Regions from separate parts of the Mesorhizobium sp. WSM4820 genome, predicted to be linked through region 2. Evidence: predicted binding sites of a transcription regulator. Region 2 holds the regulator's gene; the other holds the start of a gene.
What was found. Region 2 encodes PhoB, which activates phosphate uptake and scavenging genes when phosphate is short. Its sites were predicted from a motif close to TGTCATNNANCTGTCAT; they were not measured.

Region 1: a site for PhoB is predicted at 7,464-7,480, ahead of phnF (phosphonate metabolism transcriptional regulator PhnF). Genes of this name have one in related genera too.

Annotation. Positions count from the first base shown of each region.
Region 1 is NZ_JBVVQN010000011.1:163,928-173,805, forward strand. It holds gene AC0L2R_RS19225 (UxaA family hydrolase) at 1-583, shown strand, start outside; gene AC0L2R_RS19230 (aldo/keto reductase) at 645-1,643, shown strand; gene AC0L2R_RS19235 (ABC transporter substrate-binding protein) at 1,971-2,966, shown strand; gene AC0L2R_RS19240 (sugar ABC transporter ATP-binding protein) at 3,083-4,636, shown strand; gene AC0L2R_RS19245 (ABC transporter permease) at 4,633-5,598, shown strand; gene AC0L2R_RS19250 (zinc-binding alcohol dehydrogenase family protein) at 5,664-6,680, shown strand; gene phnF (phosphonate metabolism transcriptional regulator PhnF) at 6,689-7,438, opposite strand; gene phnG (phosphonate C-P lyase system protein PhnG) at 7,562-8,026, shown strand; gene phnH (phosphonate C-P lyase system protein PhnH) at 8,026-8,637, shown strand; gene AC0L2R_RS19270 (carbon-phosphorus lyase complex subunit) at 8,639-9,751, shown strand; gene AC0L2R_RS19275 (alpha-D-ribose 1-methylphosphonate 5-phosphate C-P-lyase PhnJ) at 9,748-9,878, shown strand, end outside.
Region 2 is NZ_JBVVQN010000018.1:2,750-12,627, reverse strand. It holds gene pstC (phosphate ABC transporter permease subunit PstC) at 1-640, shown strand, start outside; gene pstA (phosphate ABC transporter permease PstA) at 633-2,246, shown strand; gene pstB (phosphate ABC transporter ATP-binding protein PstB) at 2,259-3,074, shown strand; gene phoU (phosphate signaling complex protein PhoU) at 3,110-3,817, shown strand; gene phoB (phosphate regulon transcriptional regulator PhoB) at 3,834-4,523, shown strand; gene AC0L2R_RS25255 (ROK family protein) at 4,655-5,902, opposite strand; gene xylF (D-xylose ABC transporter substrate-binding protein) at 6,169-7,209, shown strand; gene AC0L2R_RS25245 (sugar ABC transporter permease) at 7,350-8,669, shown strand; gene AC0L2R_RS25240 (ATP-binding cassette domain-containing protein) at 8,763-9,557, shown strand; gene AC0L2R_RS25235 (CHASE domain-containing protein) at 9,671-9,878, shown strand, end outside.

The DNA.
Region 1 (9,878 bases), on a different contig from region 2:
TCTTCTGGCCTATCGCGCGGCGACCCCGGAGATCGCCGCCAAGCTCGATGGCTATGTAAAATGGTGGGAAGACCATGTTGCCAAGCATGGCGCCTCCATCGACAACAATCCGTCGCCAGGCAACAAGCGCGGCGGCCTGACCACCATTTTGGAGAAGTCGCTTGGCGCGGTCGCCAAGGGCGGCCAGACGCCGCTCAACGGCGTCTTTGGCTACGCAGAGAAGGTCGCCGGCCACGGCTTGGTGTTCATGGACACGCCCGGCTACGACCCGGTTTCCGCCACCGGCCAGGTGGCAGGCGGCGCCAACGTCATCGTCTTCACCACCGGCCGCGGTTCCTGCTTCGGCTGCCGGCCGACACCGTCGATCAAGGTCGCCAGCAACTCGACCATGTACCATACGATGGAAGAGGACATGGACGTGAATTGCGGCGTCATCGCTTCGGGCGAAAAGACCATTGCCGGCATGGGCCGCGAGATTTTCGAGCTGATCGTCGAGACGGCTTCCGGCCGCAAGACCAAGAGCGAGGAGTTCGGCTACGGCGACAACGAGTTCGTGCCGTGGCACCTCGGCGCGACCCTCTAGACCAGCCATTAACTGACTTAAGACATGGACGGGCCGGCAAATGGCCGGTGGGAGGCTTTGCATGAAGAAACGCCGTGTCGGCAGCACCGCGCTGGAAATAACCGAGGTCAGCTTCGGCGGCGCGGCGGTCGGCGGGCTCTACCGAGCCTGTCCACGCGAGACGGCGATGCAGACGCTTCAGGTCGCCTGGGATGCCGGCTTGCGCTATTTCGATACCGCGCCGTTCTACGGCTTCGGCCTTTCGGAACGCCGCTTCGGCGATTTCCTGCGCGACAAGCCGCGGGACTCCTACGTGCTGTCGACCAAGGTCGGGCGCCTGTTGCGGCCGGTGCGGGAAGACCGGATTCCGGACCATTCCTATGTTGATCCGCTGCCCTTTGCGCCCGATTACGACTATTCCTACGACGGCATCATGCGCTCGGTCGAGTTCAGCCATGCGCGGCTTGGCCTCAATCGAATCGACGTCCTGTTCGTTCACGACATCGGTGTCTATACGCATGGCGTCGAGAAAACGAAGGTGCATTTCCGCCAGTTTATGGATGGCGGGCTGAAGGCGCTGGAAGAGCTGAAGTCGTCCAGGGTCATTTCCGCCTACGGCCTTGGCGTCAACGAGGTGCAGATCTGTCTCGATGTGCTGCGCCAGGCGTCGCTCGACTGCATCCTGCTCGCCAGCCGCTATTCGCTGCTCGACCGCACCGCCGAAGCCGAATTGCTGCCGCTTTGCCGGCAACGGCAGACCTCGCTGATCATCGGTGGTGTCTTCAACTCGGGCATCCTGGCGACCGGCCCGGTGCCGGGTGCGCATTTCGACTACCTGCCGGCCACCCAGGACATTCTCGACCGCGTCGGCGCCATGGAAAAAATCGCCGCCGAGGGCGGCTATCCGCTTGCCGCGGCGGCATTCCAGTTCCCGCTGCACGAGCCTGTGGTGGCTTCTGTGCTGACGGGCACCGCCAAGCCGGCCAATCTGGAACGAAATCTGCAACTGCTCGACATCCAGGTGCCCGAAACAGAATTCGCCAAATATGATCCCTACACGGTCGTTCAGAAGCTCGGCTGATGCGCTGCGGCCTTCGCCGGTTGAACGGCGGACGGTGCGATCAGGGGGCGCCCCACCCTATGCTTCAAAAAAGAATGGATATTCCATCTTGACTGGTAGATGGAATTAATATTCCATACCTTTTTGGAGAGGATTTGTGGGGTTTGACGGCACTCCCTTTCCGGTCGAGGCATAGGCAGGACGATACGAAACACCGCTTGCGTCGACCGGACCGATGCACTATCAAAATGCGGTAAATGTTTTTTATTGATAAAGTTCCGTTTGGCCAGCGCCTATCCAAACCGAGCTTCCGCTACGTTCACCGGGCGACCTAGGGAGGAAGTCTAAATGAAATTCGTGACCAGCATTCTCAACCGCCGCGCATTCGTGGCGCTCGCCGCCGCCTCGATGCTTGCCGGCGTGATGCATTCGGCGCCGGCTTCGGCGGCGGACGTAACCATTCCGATCATCGTCAAGGACACCACCTCTTTCTACTGGCAGATCGTGCTGGCCGGCGCCCGCAAGGCCGGCAAGGACCTCGGCGTCAATGTGCCGGAACTCGGCGCCCAGGCGGAGACCGACGTCAACGGCCAGATCTCGATCCTTGAAAACGCCGTCGCCGGCAACCCGGCTGCCGTGGTCATCGCACCGACCGAGGCCAAGGCGCTCGGCAAGCCGATCGACGAGGCAGCCACCAACGTCAAGATCATCGGCATCGATTCCGGCGCCGACTCCAAGGCCTTCACCTCGTTCCTGACCACCGACAATATCCAGGGCGGCCGGGTCGCCGCTGACGGGCTGGCGGCCGCGATCGGCGAAGCCAATGGCGGCAAAATCGAGGGCGACGTCGCCCTGATCACCGCGCTTCCGGGTGCGGGCTCGCTCGAGCAGCGCGCCCAGGGCTTCAAGGAACAGCTTGCCGCCAAATATCCCGGCCTCAAGCTCATTGCCGACAAATACGCCGACGGCCAGGCCACCACCGGCCTCAACATCGCAACCGACCTGATCACCGCCAACCCGAACCTCAAGGGCATCTTCGCCTCCAACCTGATCATGGCGCAGGGCGTCGGTCAGGCGATCGCCGAGAACAGCCTTGCCGGCAAGGTCGGGCTGATCGGTTTCGACAGCGACGAGAAGCTGGTCAAGTTCCTCAATGACGGCGTCATTTCCGGCCTCGTCGTCCAGGATCCGTACCGGATGGGCTATGACGGCATCAAGACGGCGCTCGCTGCCTCGAAGGGCGAGAAGGTCGAGGCCAATGTCGACACCGGCGCCAACCTCGTCACCAAGGCTAACATGAAAGATCCGAAGATCGACGCGCTGCTCAATCCGAAGCTCGACTGAGCACCGGCATTGGGACACCGTTTCCGGGGCTTTTTGCCCCGGAAACGACCTACACGCGTGCCACTCGTGAGGCCGATCTGGGAGGCCAATCTGGGAGGCCAATTGGGAGGAACGTCATGACGTCGACGGCGCAGGAACTGCATCCCGCCCCAACGCTGGAACCGGGCAGGACGATCCTCGAACTCAAGGGACTGGAAAAACGATATCCCGGCACGCACGCGCTGAAGCCGGTTAACCTCGCCTTCAAGGCCAGCGAAATCCACGCCATTGTCGGCGAGAACGGTGCCGGCAAATCCACCCTGATCAAGCTTTTGACCGGCGTCATGCCGCGCACCTCCGGCGATGTCATCTGGGAGGGAAAGCCGGCAGCGCTGGCGACGCCGCATGAGGCGATGGCGCTCGGCATCAATGCCGTGCACCAGGAGGTCGTTCTGTGCCGCCATCTCACTGTCGCGGCCAACATGTTCCTCGGCGAGGAGGATTCCCGCTTCGGCATACTGCAGCAGCGGGCCATGGTCAGGGAAGCGCAGAAGATCATCGACGATCTCGGCTTCGATCTGCCGGCGCATGTCGTGCTGGGTGACCTGACCATAGGCCAGCAGCAGCTGATCGCTGCCGCCCGCGCCACCGTGCGCGGCACCAAGTTCCTGATCTTCGACGAACCGACTGCCTATCTCACCCGCAAGGAAGCCGACCAGCTGTTCACGCTGATCCGCCGGCTGAAGGGCGAAGGCGTCACCATCATCTACATCAGCCACCGCATGGAAGAGGTGTTCGAGCTCGCCGACCGCGTCTCGGTGCTGCGCGACGGCACGCTTGTCGGCACCAGGAACATCGCCGAGACGAACGACGCCGAGCTGGTCAAGATGATGATCAACCGCTCGATCGAGCAAGTCTATCACAAGGAGCATTTTACCCCGGGCGCGACGCTGCTCGAAGCCAGGAATCTCTCCGGCAAGGGCTTCGAAAATGTCTCGATGACGGTCCGTGCCGGCGAAATCGTCGGGCTCTACGGCCTGATCGGCGCCGGGCGCAGCGAGTTCGTCACCACGCTCTACGGCCGTCACCGCAAGTCGGCCGGCCAGATCCTCTGGGAGGGCAAGGAGGTTCAGGTCAACTCCGAGCATGACGCCATCAGGCTCGGCATGGCGCTGGCGCCGGAAAGCCGCCGCGACCAGGGCCTCTGCCTCAACCTGCCGGTCGGCCTCAATCTCAACCTGCCGATCTACAAGCGCATCTCCAGCAATCTGCTGATCTCCAGCGCACAGGAGAAGACCGAGGCGGATCGCCAGATCGCCAATCTCAGGATCAAGACGCCGACGCGTCACGCGCTCGCCTCCAGCCTGTCCGGCGGCAACCAGCAGAAGATCGTCATCGGCAAATGGCTGGCGCACGGCGCCAAGCTGTTCATCTTCGACGAGCCGACAGTGGGCGTCGATGTCGGCACCAAAGCAGAAATCTACCGCCTGTTCGGCGAACTGTTGTCCAAGGGCGCCGGCATCATCCTGATCTCGTCCTACCTGCCCGAGGTCTATGAACTCGCCGACACGCTGCATGTGTTCCGGCGCGGCAAGCTGGTGGCCACTCATGGTTTCCACACTGCCGACCATGAGGAGATCCTCACCCAGGCGCTGGCCGAGAAACAAGAAAAAACGGGAGGACAGATATGAGCACCGAGGCGATCGCGGCCGAAAGGCCGAAACGCAACTACAACGCCCTGTTCGGGCTGACACTGCTGGCGCTGCTGGTTCTTTTGTGGGTTATCCTGTCGGTGGCGACGCCGAGCTTCGCCTCCGCCAACAACATCTCGAACCTGCTGCGGCAAGGTTCGATGATCGCCATCCTGGCAGTCGGCCAGACCTTCGTCATCATCACCGGCGGCATCGACCTTTCCGTCGGCGCCGTGGTTGGCTTCGCCACCGTCATCGTTGCGATGCTGATCAATGCCGGCGTGCCGATTTCCCTCGCCATCCTGATCACCTTGCTGGTCGGCGTCGCCATCGGCCTGTTCCACGGCTTTGGCATCGTCAAGATGGGCCTGCCGCCCTTCATCATCACGCTGGCGACGCTGACCTCGCTGCGCGGCATCGGCCTTTTGATGACCAATGGCAACTCGATCTCGATCAACAACGACGCCTTCCAGCTGTTTTCGCGCAGCTCGTTCCTCGGCGTCCCCAATCTGTTCTGGATGGTGATCCTGGTCGGCATCCCCGCCTACATCTTCCTGCATCACAGCCGCTGGGGCCGGTATCTGTTCTCGGTCGGCTCCAACGCCGAGGCCTCGCGTCTGTCCGGCGTCAACGTCCAGCGCACCATCTACATGGCCTATACGCTGTCGGGCCTCTGCGCGGCCTTTGTCGGCGTGCTGCTTGCCTCGCGCATCGGCATCGGCAATCCGACGCAGGCCGAGGGCTGGGAGTTGCAGGCGATCGCCTCGTCGGTGATCGGCGGCACCTCATTGTTCGGCGCCGTCGGCTCGGTGCACGGGCCGCTGCTCGGCGCCTTCATCCTCGCCACTATCAACAACGGCGCCAATCTCTTGAACGTCAATGCCTTCTGGCAGCGCATCATTACCGGCGTGCTGATCATCGTCATCGTCTATTTCGACGGCCTGCGCCGCCGCGGCAAATAGACCATCTTAAAAGCCGCCGGCCCGGCGATCGGGCCAGCGACGCCATGAACCGACTGGATCAAAGCATGAAAGCCGTCATCTGCCGTTCGCCCGGCGATCTTGTTGTGGAAGACCGCCCGGCGCCGAGCACACCACCGCCGGGCTGGGCGCTGGTCGCGGTCAGTCATGTCGGCATCTGCGGCACCGACTATCACATCTTCGAGGGCAAGCATCCGTTCCTCGCCTATCCCCGCGTCATGGGTCACGAGGTCTCCGGCACCGTGATCGAGGCCGGCGAAGGCGTCGATCTGGCCGTCGGCGACCCCGTGATCATCAATCCCTATCTCGCTTGCGGCAAATGCATCGCCTGCCGGCAAGGCAAGCCGAATTGCTGCGTCGGGATCGAAGTGCTCGGCGTCCACCGCGACGGCGCCATGTGCGAACGGATCCTGGTGCCGGCGCAAAATCTTTACCCGGCCAACGGCCTGTCGCTGGCCGATGCCGCCGCCGTCGAATTCCTGGCGATCGGGGCGCATGCCGTGCGGCGCTCGCTGGCTGATCCCGGCGCGCGCGCGCTGGTCATCGGCGCCGGGCCGATCGGCCTCGGCACAGCGCTGTTTGCCCGCATCGCCGGCCTCGACGTGACGCTGCTCGACATGAGTGCGGAGAGGCTGGGTTTTGCTGCAAGCGAACTCGGCTTCGCCACCCTCGACGGTTCGCGGCAGTCTGCGACCGATCTGGTGCGCGAGGCGACCAACGGCGAAGGTTTTGACGTGATTTTCGATGCCACCGGCAACACTCAGTCCGTGCAGTCGGCCTTCGCCCATGTCGCGCATGGCGGGACGCTGGTCCTGGTCAGCGTCGTCAAGGACGACATCGTCTTTTCCGATCCCGAATTCCACAAGCGCGAGATGACGCTGATCGGCAGCCGCAACGCTCTGCGCGCCGACTTCGACCATGTCGCCGCCTCGATCCGCGATGGTGCTGTGCCGCTGGAAAAGCTCGTCACCCATCGCACGACGCTTGGCGACACGCCGCGCGACCTCGCCCGCTGGGCGCACGAGAAATCGGGCCTGATCAAAGCTGTCATCCAGGTCGGATAAGACCGGACCTAAAGCGCCGATATCTTGAGCTCGACGCGCTCGGCCGGAAACCGCGTTTCGGCGAACTGGATCGGCTGGCCGTCCGGCGTGACGTTGACGGCGACCGTGACCAGCACGATGGCGCCGGGCTGCAGATCGAGATCGGCAAGGTCGGCGGCGTCGGCGTGGCGGGCCGACAGCACCGTCGATTGCCTGAGATAGTCACCGATGCCGAAACGCTGGAATGAGGCGGTCACCGATCCGGTTTCGGCCATGGCGGCATCGATGCCGGCGAAGAGAGCCGCATCGAACCAGCCGGTGGCACGCGAGACCGGTTGCCCATCGGCTTCGCCGCGTGTCTCGAGGCGTATTACAACAGAACCCCTGGCAAGCCCCAGCCCTTCGGCGACGCGCCGGCTGGCCGGCTCGACCGCCGATTCGAGCAGCACGCTGCGGCGCTCCGACGCCTGCCCTTGCAAGCCCTCGGAAAAGCGGGTGCGCGCGCCGATCGGATAGGACAGCCGCTTGCGCGACAGCACGAAGGTGCCGCGTCCCTGTTCGGCCCTGAGCACGCCATCCTGCACCAGTGCGGCGATGGCGCTGCGCACCGTATGGCGGTTGACGCCATAGCGCTCGGCCAGTGCAACTTCCGGTGGCAACGCAGCATTCTCGGCAAAGTCGCCAACGGCGATCGACTGCAGTATCTGGTCGGCGATCTGCCGCCACAGCGAGACGCCGCTGCGCCGCTCCAAGCTGCTGGCCATCTGCTGACCGATCATCTCTTTGCCCCGATCTTTTTCGCGCTGTCATCCATCCGTCATGGACACGCTTTAGAAAATAGCTATAATTTGTATAATTGTCTACATCATTATACAAATTTGGAAATAGAAGGAACAGCCGCCATGCGAGGACAGGAAGCGCGCGATCAGCAGCTTGAGCGCAAGGCCGTCATGGCGACGCTGGCGCAATCGACCGGCGACGATATCGTCCGCCTCTGGAACGAAGCCGGCCTGCCTTCGGAAGCAGAACTCCTGCGCGGCCCCGAAACCGGCCTGGTCACCGTGCGTGGCCGCATCGGCGGCGGCGGCGCGCCGTTCAACGTCGGCGAGGCGACGGTCACCCGCGCGACGGTGCGGCTTGCCTCGGGAGAGGTCGGCCACTGCTACGCGCTCGGCCGTGACAAGCAGAAAGCAAAACTGGCGGCGATCGCCGACGCGCTCTGGCAGGATCCCACAAGCCGCAACGAGGTCGAGAGCAAACTCATTGCCCCGCTGCAGGCCGCACTGGCCAGCGGACGTGAGCGGCGGCGCGCCGAGACGGCGGCAACGAAGGTCGATTTCTTCACCATGGTGCGCGGAGAAGACTGATGGACATCGCAACCCAGGCGATCGAGGGCGGCTTTGCCGATCCGGTGTTCGACGCCCAGACAGTGTTCCGCGCCGTGATGGACGCAATGGCGCGGCCGGGCACCCTGCAGCCTCTGCCGGTCTTTGCCCGCCCGCCGGCGCCGCTGTCGGCCACCGCAGGCGCCATCGCGCTGGCGCTGTGCGACAACGACACGCCGCTCTGGCTCGACCTCGTTTTGCAGGCCCCGGCAGCGATAAAATCCTGGCTCGGCTTCCACACCGGCGCGCCACTGGCCCACACGCCAGCCGATGCGCATTTCGCGCTGATCGCCACGCCGGCCGAGATGATGGCGCTCGACGGCTTTTCACAGGGCACCCAGGACTATCCCGACCGCTCGACGACGCTGATCCTGCAGGTCAGCGATCTTGTCTCAGGCGCCCCTCTGCTGCTCGAAGGTCCCGGCATCGAAACAACCGCGACAATCGCGCCGGCGCAAATGCCGCGCCACTTCGTCGAACAATGGAAGCAGAACAATCAGCGTTTTCCCCGTGGTGTCGACATTATCCTCGCCACCCCGGAAGGCGTTGCCTGCCTGCCGCGCACGACGCGCATCAAGACGATGGAGGCGTGATATGTATGTCGCAGTAAAAGGCGGTGAAGCGGCCATTGCCAACGCCCACGCCCTGCTCGACGACCGCCGCCGCGGCGACCGTTCCGTGCCGGCGCTGCGCCTCGACCAGATCGTCGAGCAGCTGGCGCTCGGCGTCGACCGGGTGATGAGCGAAGGTTCGCTCTACGATCGCGAATTGGCGGCGCTGGCCATCGTTCAGGCGCGCGGCGACATGATAGAGGCGATCTTCCTGGTTCGCGCCTATCGCACCACGCTGCCACGCTTCGGCTACACCAGGGCGATCGACACCGGGGCGATGCTGGTCGAGCGGCGCGTGTCGGCGACCTACAAGGATCTGCCCGGCGGCCAGCTGCTCGGCCCGACCTTCGACTACACGCATAGGTTGCTCGATCCCGAGCTTGCCGCCGGCGGCGATGTCGCCGAGCCGCTGCAGCGCGCCAGCGACGCGGAAGCCATGCCGCGCGTCTCCGCCATCCTCGCCCGCGAAGGCCTGATCGAGCCCGACGGCGACATGCCGCAGGACCATATCCCTGGCGACATCACCCGCGAGCCGCTGGAATTCCCGATGGCGCGCGACATCCGCCTGCAGGCGCTGTCACGCGGCGACGAGGGTTTTTTGCTGGCGCTCGGCTATTCCACCCAGCGCGGCTATGCCCGCAACCATCCCTTCGTCGGCGAGGTTCGCATCGGCGAGGTCGAGCTGGAACTCGACGTGCCGGAGCTGCCTTTCGCCGTACCGCTGGGTACTGCGCGTGTCACCGAGTGCCAGATGGTTAACCAGTTCAAGGGCTCGGCCAAGGCGCCGCCGCAATTCACCCGCGGCTACGGCCTCGTCTTCGGCCAGAGCGAGCGCAAGGCGATGGCCATGGCGCTCTGCGACCGCGCGCTTCGTGCAACCGAATTCGGCGAAGATGTCGTCGCCGCTGCCCAGTACGAGGAATTCGTCATCTCGCATTCCGACAATGTCCAGGCGACCGGCTTCGTCGAGCATCTGAAGCTGCCGCACTATGTCGACTTCCAGGCCGAGCTCGACCTGGTGCGCCGCATGCGCGCCGAGCATGACGCCCGCGAGAATGCCGGCAAGGTCGAAGAAAAAAGGGAGGCCGCGGAATGACCGCACAACCGACCGATATCGCAACCTACAACTTCGCCTATCTCGACGAGCAGACCAAGCGGATGATCCGCCGCGCGATCCTCAAGGGCATCGCCATTCCCGGCTATCAGGTGCCGTTCGCCTCGCG
Region 2 (9,878 bases):
TATCGGGCTGATGGCTGCGATCTACCTTTCGGATTACGCCTCCAAAAGCGTCCGCGCGGTCGCAAAGCCGGTTCTGGAAATCCTCGCCGGCATTCCGACCGTCGTCTACGGCTTCTTCGCCGCGCTGACGGTTGCGCCCTACTTCCGCGGTATCGGCGAAAGCCTGGGCCTCAACGTAGCATCTGAATCCGCGCTCGCCGCAGGCGTGGTCATGGGTATCATGATCATTCCCTTCGTTTCCTCGCTTTCCGACGATGTGATCAACGCCGTTCCGCAATCCCTGAGAGACGGTTCTGCCGGCCTCGGCGCGACCAAGTCGGAAACCATCCGCAAGGTGGTCCTTCCCGCTGCCCTTCCGGGCATCGTTTCGGCGATGCTGCTTGCCGTCAGCCGCGCAATCGGCGAAACGATGATCGTGGTCATGGCCGCGGGGCTGGCGGCAAACCTCACGGCAAATCCGCTCGAAGCGGTCACCACCGTGACCGTGCAGATCGTGACGCTGCTGGTGGGCGACCAGGAGTTCGACAGCGCCAAGACGCTTGCAGCCTTCGCACTCGGCCTGGTGCTGTTCTGCATTACGCTTACCCTCAACATCGTCGCTTTGCGCGTCGTCCAGAAATACCGAGAGCAATATGACTGATGCGATCTCGTCATTCGGCGCCGTCGGACGGCCGGTCAGCATTCATACCGACGATGCCGCGAAGGCGCGGCTGAAGGGCCGCTACCGCACGGAAACGTGGTTCAAATGGCTCGGCGCCGCGGCTGTCGCGTTGGCCGGCTTGTTCCTTGTGCTGCTCCTGTCGACGATCGTCACTCAGGCGATTCCAGCGCTGCGGCAGAACTATGTGACGCTGCCGATCGATCTTTCAGCGGCCAAGGTCGACCCGGCGAAACTCGATGAAGTGAACTACGACGCCATCGCTCAGGAAGCGCTTACGGCAAAATTTCCGGATGTGACGAGCCGCCAGGACAAGCGCCTGCTGCGCGGGCTGATTTCCACCGGCACAGGCGTGTTCCTGCGCAAGGATATTGCGGCTGATCCGGGGATGCTCGGAGGAACGGTGGACTATGCGGTTCCACTTGACGATTTTGCCGACCTCTATCTCAAGGGTTTGCTTGCCGACGTCGGTTCGGACGAAGCGATTTCGACAAGCGTCACGCCTTCGGGAACCAGCGGCGACATCGATCTGACCTTCGGCGACGATGCCATGCTGGCGCTGGCGCGCGGCCATGGTGCGACCGAGGGCGAAAACGGCATGTTTACGCTGACGAGCGGGGCGTCGTCGCTGCTGGTCGCGTTCAATGGCGGCACGGTCAAGCTGACCTCGCTGTCGCCTGCGGCCAACGGCACGGTGATCGCAAAAGGCACGGTGATCGAGGCGCTGGACAGCACGGCGCCCGCCGCGAGCGGCCAGGCATTCCTGCGCGTCATCGAGACGCCGGAAGCATCGCGAAAGATTTCGGACAAGGTGATCGTCTGGCTCGACACGCTGAAGAGCGCCGGCCTGATCGAAAGCCGGTTCAACTCGATCTTCTTCTTCACCGGCGCAAGCCGCGAGCCGGAATTGGCCGGTGTCTGGGGCGCGGTCGTCGGATCGTTCCTGACCATGATCGTAACCCTCGCCATCGCCTTCCCGATCGGCGTTTCAGCGGCGATCTATCTTGAGGAATTTGCGCCCAAGAACCGGCTGACGACGATGATCGAAGTGAATATCAACAATCTGGCGGCGGTGCCTTCGATCGTCTTCGGCCTGCTTGGACTTGCCGTATTCCTGAATTTCTTCGGCATGCCGCGCTCAGCCCCGGTGGTCGGCGGCATGGTGCTGGCGCTGATGACCTTGCCGATCATCATTATCGCCTCGCGCGCTTCGCTGCGCGCCGTGCCGCCGTCGATCCGCGAGGCGGCGCTTGGCATCGGAGCGTCCAAGGTCCAGACCGTATTCCATCACGTCCTGCCGCTGGCGATGCCGGGCATCATGACCGGCACCATCCTCGGAATGGCGCATGCGCTGGGCGAAACCGCGCCGTTGCTGATGATCGGCATGGTCGCCTTCATCGTCGACATTCCCGGCGGCTTCACCGATCCCGCAACGATCCTGCCGGTGCAGATATTCATGTGGGCGGATTTCCCGGAAGCGGGGTTCCAGCAGAAGACTTCGGCGGCGATTTTGATTTTGCTGGTGTTTTTGGTCATCATGAATGCCATCGCGGTGATACTGCGCAGGCGCTTCGAGCGGCGCTGGTAAGGAGTAGAGGATATGAACATCATGACGGAAGCCGGCGTCGAGCAGAAACTGAGCAGCGCAAGCAACGCCCCTTCGATCAAGATGAAGGGCGAAAAGGTTTCCGTTCACTACGGCGAGAAGCGAGCACTGTTCGACGTCGATCTCGATGTCCGCGAGCATCAGGTGACGGCGTTGATCGGCCCATCGGGCTGCGGCAAGTCGACGTTCCTGCGTTGCCTGAACCGAATGAACGACACCATCGATATCGCGCGGGTGAGCGGCAAGATCACGCTCGACGGCGAGGATGTCTACGACCCGAAAATCGATGTCGTCGAGCTGCGAGCTCGCGTCGGCATGGTGTTCCAGAAGCCGAACCCGTTTCCGAAGTCGATCTACGAAAACGTCGCCTACGGTCCGCGCATTCACGGCCTGGCCAGGACCAAGGCCGAGTTGGACGGCATCGTCGAATCGAGCCTGAAGAAGGCCGGCCTGTTCAACGAGGTCAAGGATCGCCTGCTCGAGTCGGGTACCGGCCTGTCCGGCGGACAGCAGCAGCGCCTGTGCATTGCGCGCGCCATCGCCGTGTCGCCGGAAGTGATCCTGATGGACGAGCCCTGTTCGGCGCTCGATCCGATCGCCACCGCCCGCGTCGAGGAACTGATCGACGAACTGCGCCAGAACTATACGATCGTCATCGTCACCCATTCGATGCAGCAGGCGGCGCGCGTGTCGCAACGCACGGCGATGTTCCATCTCGGCTATCTGGTCGAGGAGGGCGCGACCGACAAGATGTTCACCAACCCCGACGACAAGCGCACCCAGGACTACATCACCGGCCGGTTCGGCTGAGCGGTCCGGCGAATTTCGAACACGAGGACAGCACCATGGGTGAACACACCGTCGCATCTTTCGACGAGGAACTGGAGCACATCGACCGGCTGATCCGCGACATGGACGAGCTCGCCGCCGCAATGGTAGCGGCCTCGATCCGCGCGCTGCTTGCGTCGGACAATGCGATGGCGCAGCGCGTTGTCTCGGACGACGCCATCATGGATGCGCGGCAGCGCGAACTCGATGACAGCGCCATCACGCTGATCGCCAAGCGGCAGCCGATGGCGCAGGATCTGCGCGCCGTGGTTGGCGCAATCCGCATGGCTGGCGATCTCGAGCGCATCGGCGATCTGGCCAAGAACATAGCCAAACGGGTCAGCGCAGTCGGGCAGAGCGCGACGCCGCGTAATCTGTCGCACGGTATTGACGCGATGGCGGATCTCGTTCTTGTGCAGCTGCGCGGCGTGGTCGAGCACTATGTGTCGCGCGATGCCGGCGCGTTGAAGGAACTGCGCGCCGACGACCAGAAGATCGACGTGAAATACACGGCGGTTTTTCGCGAGCTCCTGACCTACATGATGGAGGATCCGCGCAACATCACCGCCTGCACGCACCTTCTGTTCTGCGCCAAGAATCTCGAGCGTATCGGCGATCACGTCACCAACATCGCCGAAAACGCCTACTTTGTCGTGACCGGGCAGCAATTGCCGGCGGATCGCCCGAAGCTCGACGAAACGACGATGTCGGCGCCGGCGACATGACAGGAGTGACCGGCCGATGATCGCGCCGCGCATCATGGTGGTGGAGGATGAAGAGCCGCTGGGCGTCCTCCTCCGTTACAATCTGGAATCCGAAGGCTATCAGGTCGAGGTGGTGACGCGCGGCGACGAGGCCGAAATCCGGCTGCAGGAAAACGTGCCCGATCTTTTGGTGCTCGACTGGATGGTGCCGGCGGTTTCCGGCATCGAGCTTTGCCGGCGGCTTCGGGTGCGCCCCGAAACCGAGCGGCTGCCGATCATCATGCTGACCGCGCGCGGCGAGGAGAGCGACCGGGTGCGCGGCCTTTCGACCGGAGCCGACGACTATCTGGTCAAGCCGTTCTCGACACCGGAATTCATGGCCAGGGTCAAGGCGCTGCTGCGCCGCGCCAAGCCGGAAGTGCTGTCCAGCGTGCTCAAGGTCGGCGACATCATGCTCGATCGTGAATCGCACCGGGTCTATCGCAAGAAGAGCGAGATCCGGCTCGGGCCGACCGAATTCCGGCTGCTCGAATTCATGATGCGGCACCCGGGTCGGGTCTTCTCGCGCAGCCAGTTGCTCGACAATGTCTGGGGCGAGACGATCTACATCGACGAGCGCACTGTGGACGTCCATGTCGGCCGGTTGCGCAAGGCGGTCAACAATGGTCGCATGCCCGATGTCATCCGCACCATCCGCGGCGCCGGCTATGCGATCAGGGAAGACTAGCTGATACCTGCGCTTCCGGCGTACCCCAAAGTACGCTCCGCTCCGGATCTCGGAACCCACCATTCTCGACTCGGCCTGACCTGAATCTCAACACACCCCAAGTCGCGACCCGGGAATCCCTGCCTTCGGATTCAAGCCACGTTCTTTCCGACCGAGCCGGCTCGTGCCTGGATGCTCGGCGCGAAAATCTCCTGATCGACGAAGCTCAGCGCCCGCATGGCGCAGCCTTCGCGGATCAGCGGCAACTCATTCGGCTCGGTGTCGAAGGAAATCGAACCCGAATGCTGGCCGCCGGCGGTCTGGGCGATGGCCTCGCGCAGCGCCGGCTCGATCAGGTCGAAGGCGGCAGCGCTGGCGCCGACCATGGCCACCGGCGCCGGATCGATCAGCGCAAACAGGCTGCCGAGCCCGAAGCCGAGCGCCTCGCCGGCCTTGCGGTAGGCTTCGCGCTCCGGTCCGTCCGTCTCGCGCGCCCGGGCCGCCAGTGCCCGCATCTCGGCGTCGCTGACATCGGCGACCGGCTCTGCGTTCTCGCTCAACAGCCTTGCGTTGCGCCAGATGGCGTAGTTGCCGGCATAAGCCTCGACGCAGCCGCGCCGCCCGCAGCGGCAAAGCGCGCCGCCCGGCCGATGGATCATGTGGCCGAATTCGCCGCCCGAGGAGTGGGTGCCGGTGAACAGCTCGCCCTTCAGCACCAGCCCCATACCGATGCCGTGCGAGAGCAGGATGGCGATGAAATCATCGCGGTAGCGATCCGGGTGGCGCCAGCGCAGCGCCACGGCCATCATGTTGCAGTCGTTCTCCATGATGGCCGGGATGCCGAACTCGCGTTCCAGAATGTCGGCGAAGGCGATGTTCGTCTGCGGCGTGATCGGCGACCACAACATGGCGCGCGCATGGGAATCGGTGATGCCCTGGATTGCCAGCGCGATGCGGGCGACGCTTTGGACATCGAGGTCGGGATCTTCGAGCCGGCGTCGGACGATGGCGACACATTCGCCGATCAGCGCGTCGCGCGACATGGTCAGCGTGTCCAGCCGGCGCTGGTCCTCGGCGACCACTTGTCCGGCATAATCGATGACGGCGACCGACAGGAAATTCAGCGACAACACGACGGCCAACACCGCAGCGGCTTGCGGATTGAGGCTGAGGCCGACCTGCGGCCGGCCGCGTTTCAGCGAAACCGTCTCGCTCGCCTTGCTCTCGGCCAGGATGCCTTCCTGGATCAGGTCGGCAGAGATCGCCGATATGGTCGAATGGCTGAGGCCGGTGGTCGCGGCGATCTCGGTCCGCGACGGCTGGCCTGCCCGGCGCACGGCCGAAATCACCATCGCCCGGTTGCGCCGGCGCAGATCGTCATGACGGATTCCCACCGACATTTTTGTTTCCTCCTCACCGCCGCGGCCGCTCATGAATCGGAAGCCGTCGGTAATGTCCGACAAATACTGGCAGAAGCAGAAGGGGCTGTCATTATTTATTCCGAGCCTCGAAAAAAAGACCGACAGGACGTCAAAATCCATCAGAATTGGTGTTGACAGTGCTTCGGCGTTGGACCAGTATTTTTTCGAGGCTCGAAAAAATAGGAGCCTTTGTGCCGGCCTTCGGGCCAGTTGGTCGCGCCCTACGCGGCGCAGGGAGGAATATCATGAAGAGATTCGCAGCCGCCATTCTGGCGGGGGTCGCCATGTCGCTGACGCTCGCGTCGGCCGCGCAGGCCAAGGATAAGGTCATTGGCGTTTCGTGGTCGAACTTCCAGGAAGAGCGTTGGAAGACCGACGAAGCCGCCATGAAGGCGGCGATCGAGGCCGCCGGCGACAAATATATTTCCGCTGACGCACAGTCCAATCCCGGCAAGCAGCTGACCGACGTCGAGAGCCTGATCTCGCAGGGCGCCAACGCGCTGATCATCCTTGCGCAGGATGCCTCGGCCATCGGTCCGGCGGTGCAGAAGGCGCTGGACGAAGGCATTCCGGTCGTCGGCTATGACCGGCTGATCGAGAACAAGGACGTTTTTTATCTGACCTTTGACAACCAGGAAGTCGGCCGCATGCAGGCCCGCGAAGTGTTCAAGGTGGCGCCGGAAGGCAATTACGTCTTCATCAAGGGCTCGGGCGCCGACCCGAATGCCGATTTCCTATTCGCCGGCTCCATGGAAGTGCTCAAGGATGCCATCGACAGCGGCAAGATCAAGAATGTCGGCGAGGCTTATACGGACGGCTGGCTCCCCGCCAACGCCCAGAAGAACATGGAACAGTTCCTGACCGCCAACGACAACAAGGTCGATGCGGTGGTTGCCGCCAATGACGGCACCGCCGGTGGCGTCGTCGCGGCGCTGACGGCGCAAGGCCTGGCCGGATCCGTCCCGGTTTCGGGCCAGGACGGCGACCATGCCGCGCTGAACCGCATCGCGCTCGGCACGCAGACCGTCTCGGTGTGGAAAGACGCGCGCGAGCTCGGCAAGAACGCTGCCGAGATCGCCTCGCAGCTGGCCGACGGCAAGCCGATGACAGATATTGCCGGCGTCAAGGACTTCACCACGCCCGGCGGCAATGTCGTCAAGTCGCTGTTCCTGACGCCGATTGCCATCACCAGGGACAATCTCAACGTCGTCATCGACGCCGGCTGGATCAAGCAGGAAGAGGTCTGCGCCGGCGTGGCGGCGGGCACCGTCTCGGTCTGCAACTGATCCGCCTTCGCCAAAAAACCTGAGACGCCGCGGTTTCAGGCCGCGGCGTTTTTTTCAAAAGAGTTGTTTTCCCGCGTCTCGCGGGTAACGTTTATGCTGCTTCCGGCATCCGCGGCAGACGGCAACGGTGGGAGGACATCATGACCGACACGACTTCCAACACGCCGGCTGCCGATCGGGCGCGGGAATCCGAGCTCAGCCCTTTCGGCCGTTTCCTCAAGGCAACCGAGCTCGACATTCGCATGCTCGGCATGGTCGGCGCGCTGCTGATCATCTGGGTTGGGATCCACATCCTGTCGGGTGGGCTTTTCCTCACGCCGCGCAATCTCTGGAACCTGTCAGTGCAGACTTCCTCGGTCGCGATCATGGCGACCGGCATGGTGCTGGTCATCGTGATGCGCAACATCGATCTTTCGGTCGGCTCCGTCGAAGGCGTGATCGGCATGGTGATGGGCGTTGCGCAGGCAGAATTCCTCATCCGCGTCATGGGATTCCAGCTTGGAAATCCCTGGATATGGGTCATCGCACTGGCTGCCGGCGTGGCGCTCGGCCTCATCATCGGCGCGCTTCAGGGTTTTATCATCGCCTATCTCGAGGTTCCGGCCTTCATCGTGACGCTGGGCGGCCTGCTGATCTGGCGCGGCATGGCGTGGCTGATGACGAGCGGGCGCACCGTCGCGCCGCTCGATGCCACCTTCCAGCTGATGGGTGGCGGGCCGCGTGGCTCGATCGGGGCGACCGCAAGCTGGTTCGTCGGCATTCTCGCCTGTGTGGCTGTCGCCTTGATGCTGCTCAACGGCCGGTCGCAGCGCAAGCGCTTCAGGTTTCCGCTGCGCCCGGTCTGGGCGGAGAGCCTGCTTGGTGTTGTCGCCTGCGCCGCCATCCTCGGCGCCGTCTGGATCGCCAATTCCTATCCGTGGCCGATCGGCATCGTTCGCCAATACGCCCAGCGGACCGGCATCACCATCCCCGAAGGCGGGCTGTTCATTGCCCATGGCATCGCCATACCGGTGCTGATCGCGGTCGCAGTCGGCATCGTCATGACCTTCATCACCCGGCGCACCCGTTTCGGCCGCTACGTCTTTGCCATTGGCGGCAACCCGGAAGCGGCGGAACTCGCCGGCATCAACACGCGCTGGGTGACCATGAAAGTGTTCATGATCATGGGCGTTCTGGCCGCGATCAGCGCGGCAATTGCTTCGGCCCGCCTCAATGCGGCGACCAATGCGCTGGGCACGCTGGACGAGCTCTTGGTCATCGCAGCAGCCGTCATCGGCGGCACGTCGCTGGCCGGCGGCTCCGGCACGGTGCTCGGTGCCATGCTGGGCGCGCTTCTGATGCAGTCGCTGCAGTCCGGCATGGTGTTGCTCGGCATCGATTCACCGCTTCAGAGCGTCGTCGTCGGCGCCGTGCTGGTCGTCGCCGTCTGGCTCGACACCGTCTACCGCAAGCGGGTCTGAGCATGATCCCGAGCCAAAGGTCCGGATCAGCGAAAAGTGGACATCCGTTTCGGTCCAGCATCATGCTCGGCGAAACTATAAAGAGGAACGATCATGGCTGACACGACTGCTCCCACGCCACTGATCGATATGCGCAACATCTCGATTGCCTTCGGCGGTATTCGCGCCGTCGACGATGCATCGATCGACCTGTTCCCGGGCGAGGTCGTGGCGCTGCTCGGCCACAACGGTGCGGGAAAGTCGACGCTGATCAAGATCCTGTCCGGCGCCTACAAGCGCGATTCGGGCCAGATCTTCGTCAATGGCGAGGAGGCTTCGATCGCCAATCCGCGCGACGCCAAGAAATACGGCATCGAGACGATCTACCAGACGCTGGCGCTCGCCGACAATGTCGACGCCGCCGCCAACCTGTTCCTCGGCCGCGAGCTGATGACCGGCTGGGGCACGCTCGACGATGGCGCCATGGAGGCCGAGGCGCGCAAGGTGATGGGCAGGCTCAATCCCCGCTTCCAGCGCTTCAAGGAGCCGGTGGTCAAGCTTTCGGGCGGCCAGCGGCAGTCGGTGGCGATCGCGCGCGCCATCCTGTTCAACGCCCGCATCCTGATCATGGATGAGCCGACGGCGGCACTGGGACCGCAGGAAACCGCGCAGGTCGGCGAACTGGTCATGCAGCTCAAGGCCGACGGCATCGGCATCTTCCTGATCAGCCATGACATCCACGATGTGTTCGAGCTTGCCGACCGCGTCTGCGTCATGAAGAATGGCCGGGTCGTCGGCACGGCGCGCACCGGCGACGTGAGCCAGGACGAGGTGCTCGGCATGATCATTCTGGGCAAGTGTCCGCCAGGCGCCATTCCGGGACCGGGCGCGCTGAAGATCGCCGCCTGAAGCGTCAAATACCTGTCATGTGATATGCCAGCCGTCATGATGGTTTGGCCGCGCCATTGTGTTGCCACGGGGACTTGCCCATAAGATGGGGAACCATGGGTCGCAGCAGCAACTTGAAGAAATTCTTCCCGATCGTCGCTTTCATCGCCGTTGCGCTGATCAGCCTGACAATGGCGGGATTCGCCTATTTCGCCACGCAAGAAGCAGCGCGCATCAAATTCGAGGCGACGGCGGACGACGCCCTCAACCGGATCGATAGCCGCATCGACCTGCATCTGTCGATGCTGCGATCGACACACGCACTGTTCGAGGCTCGCAATG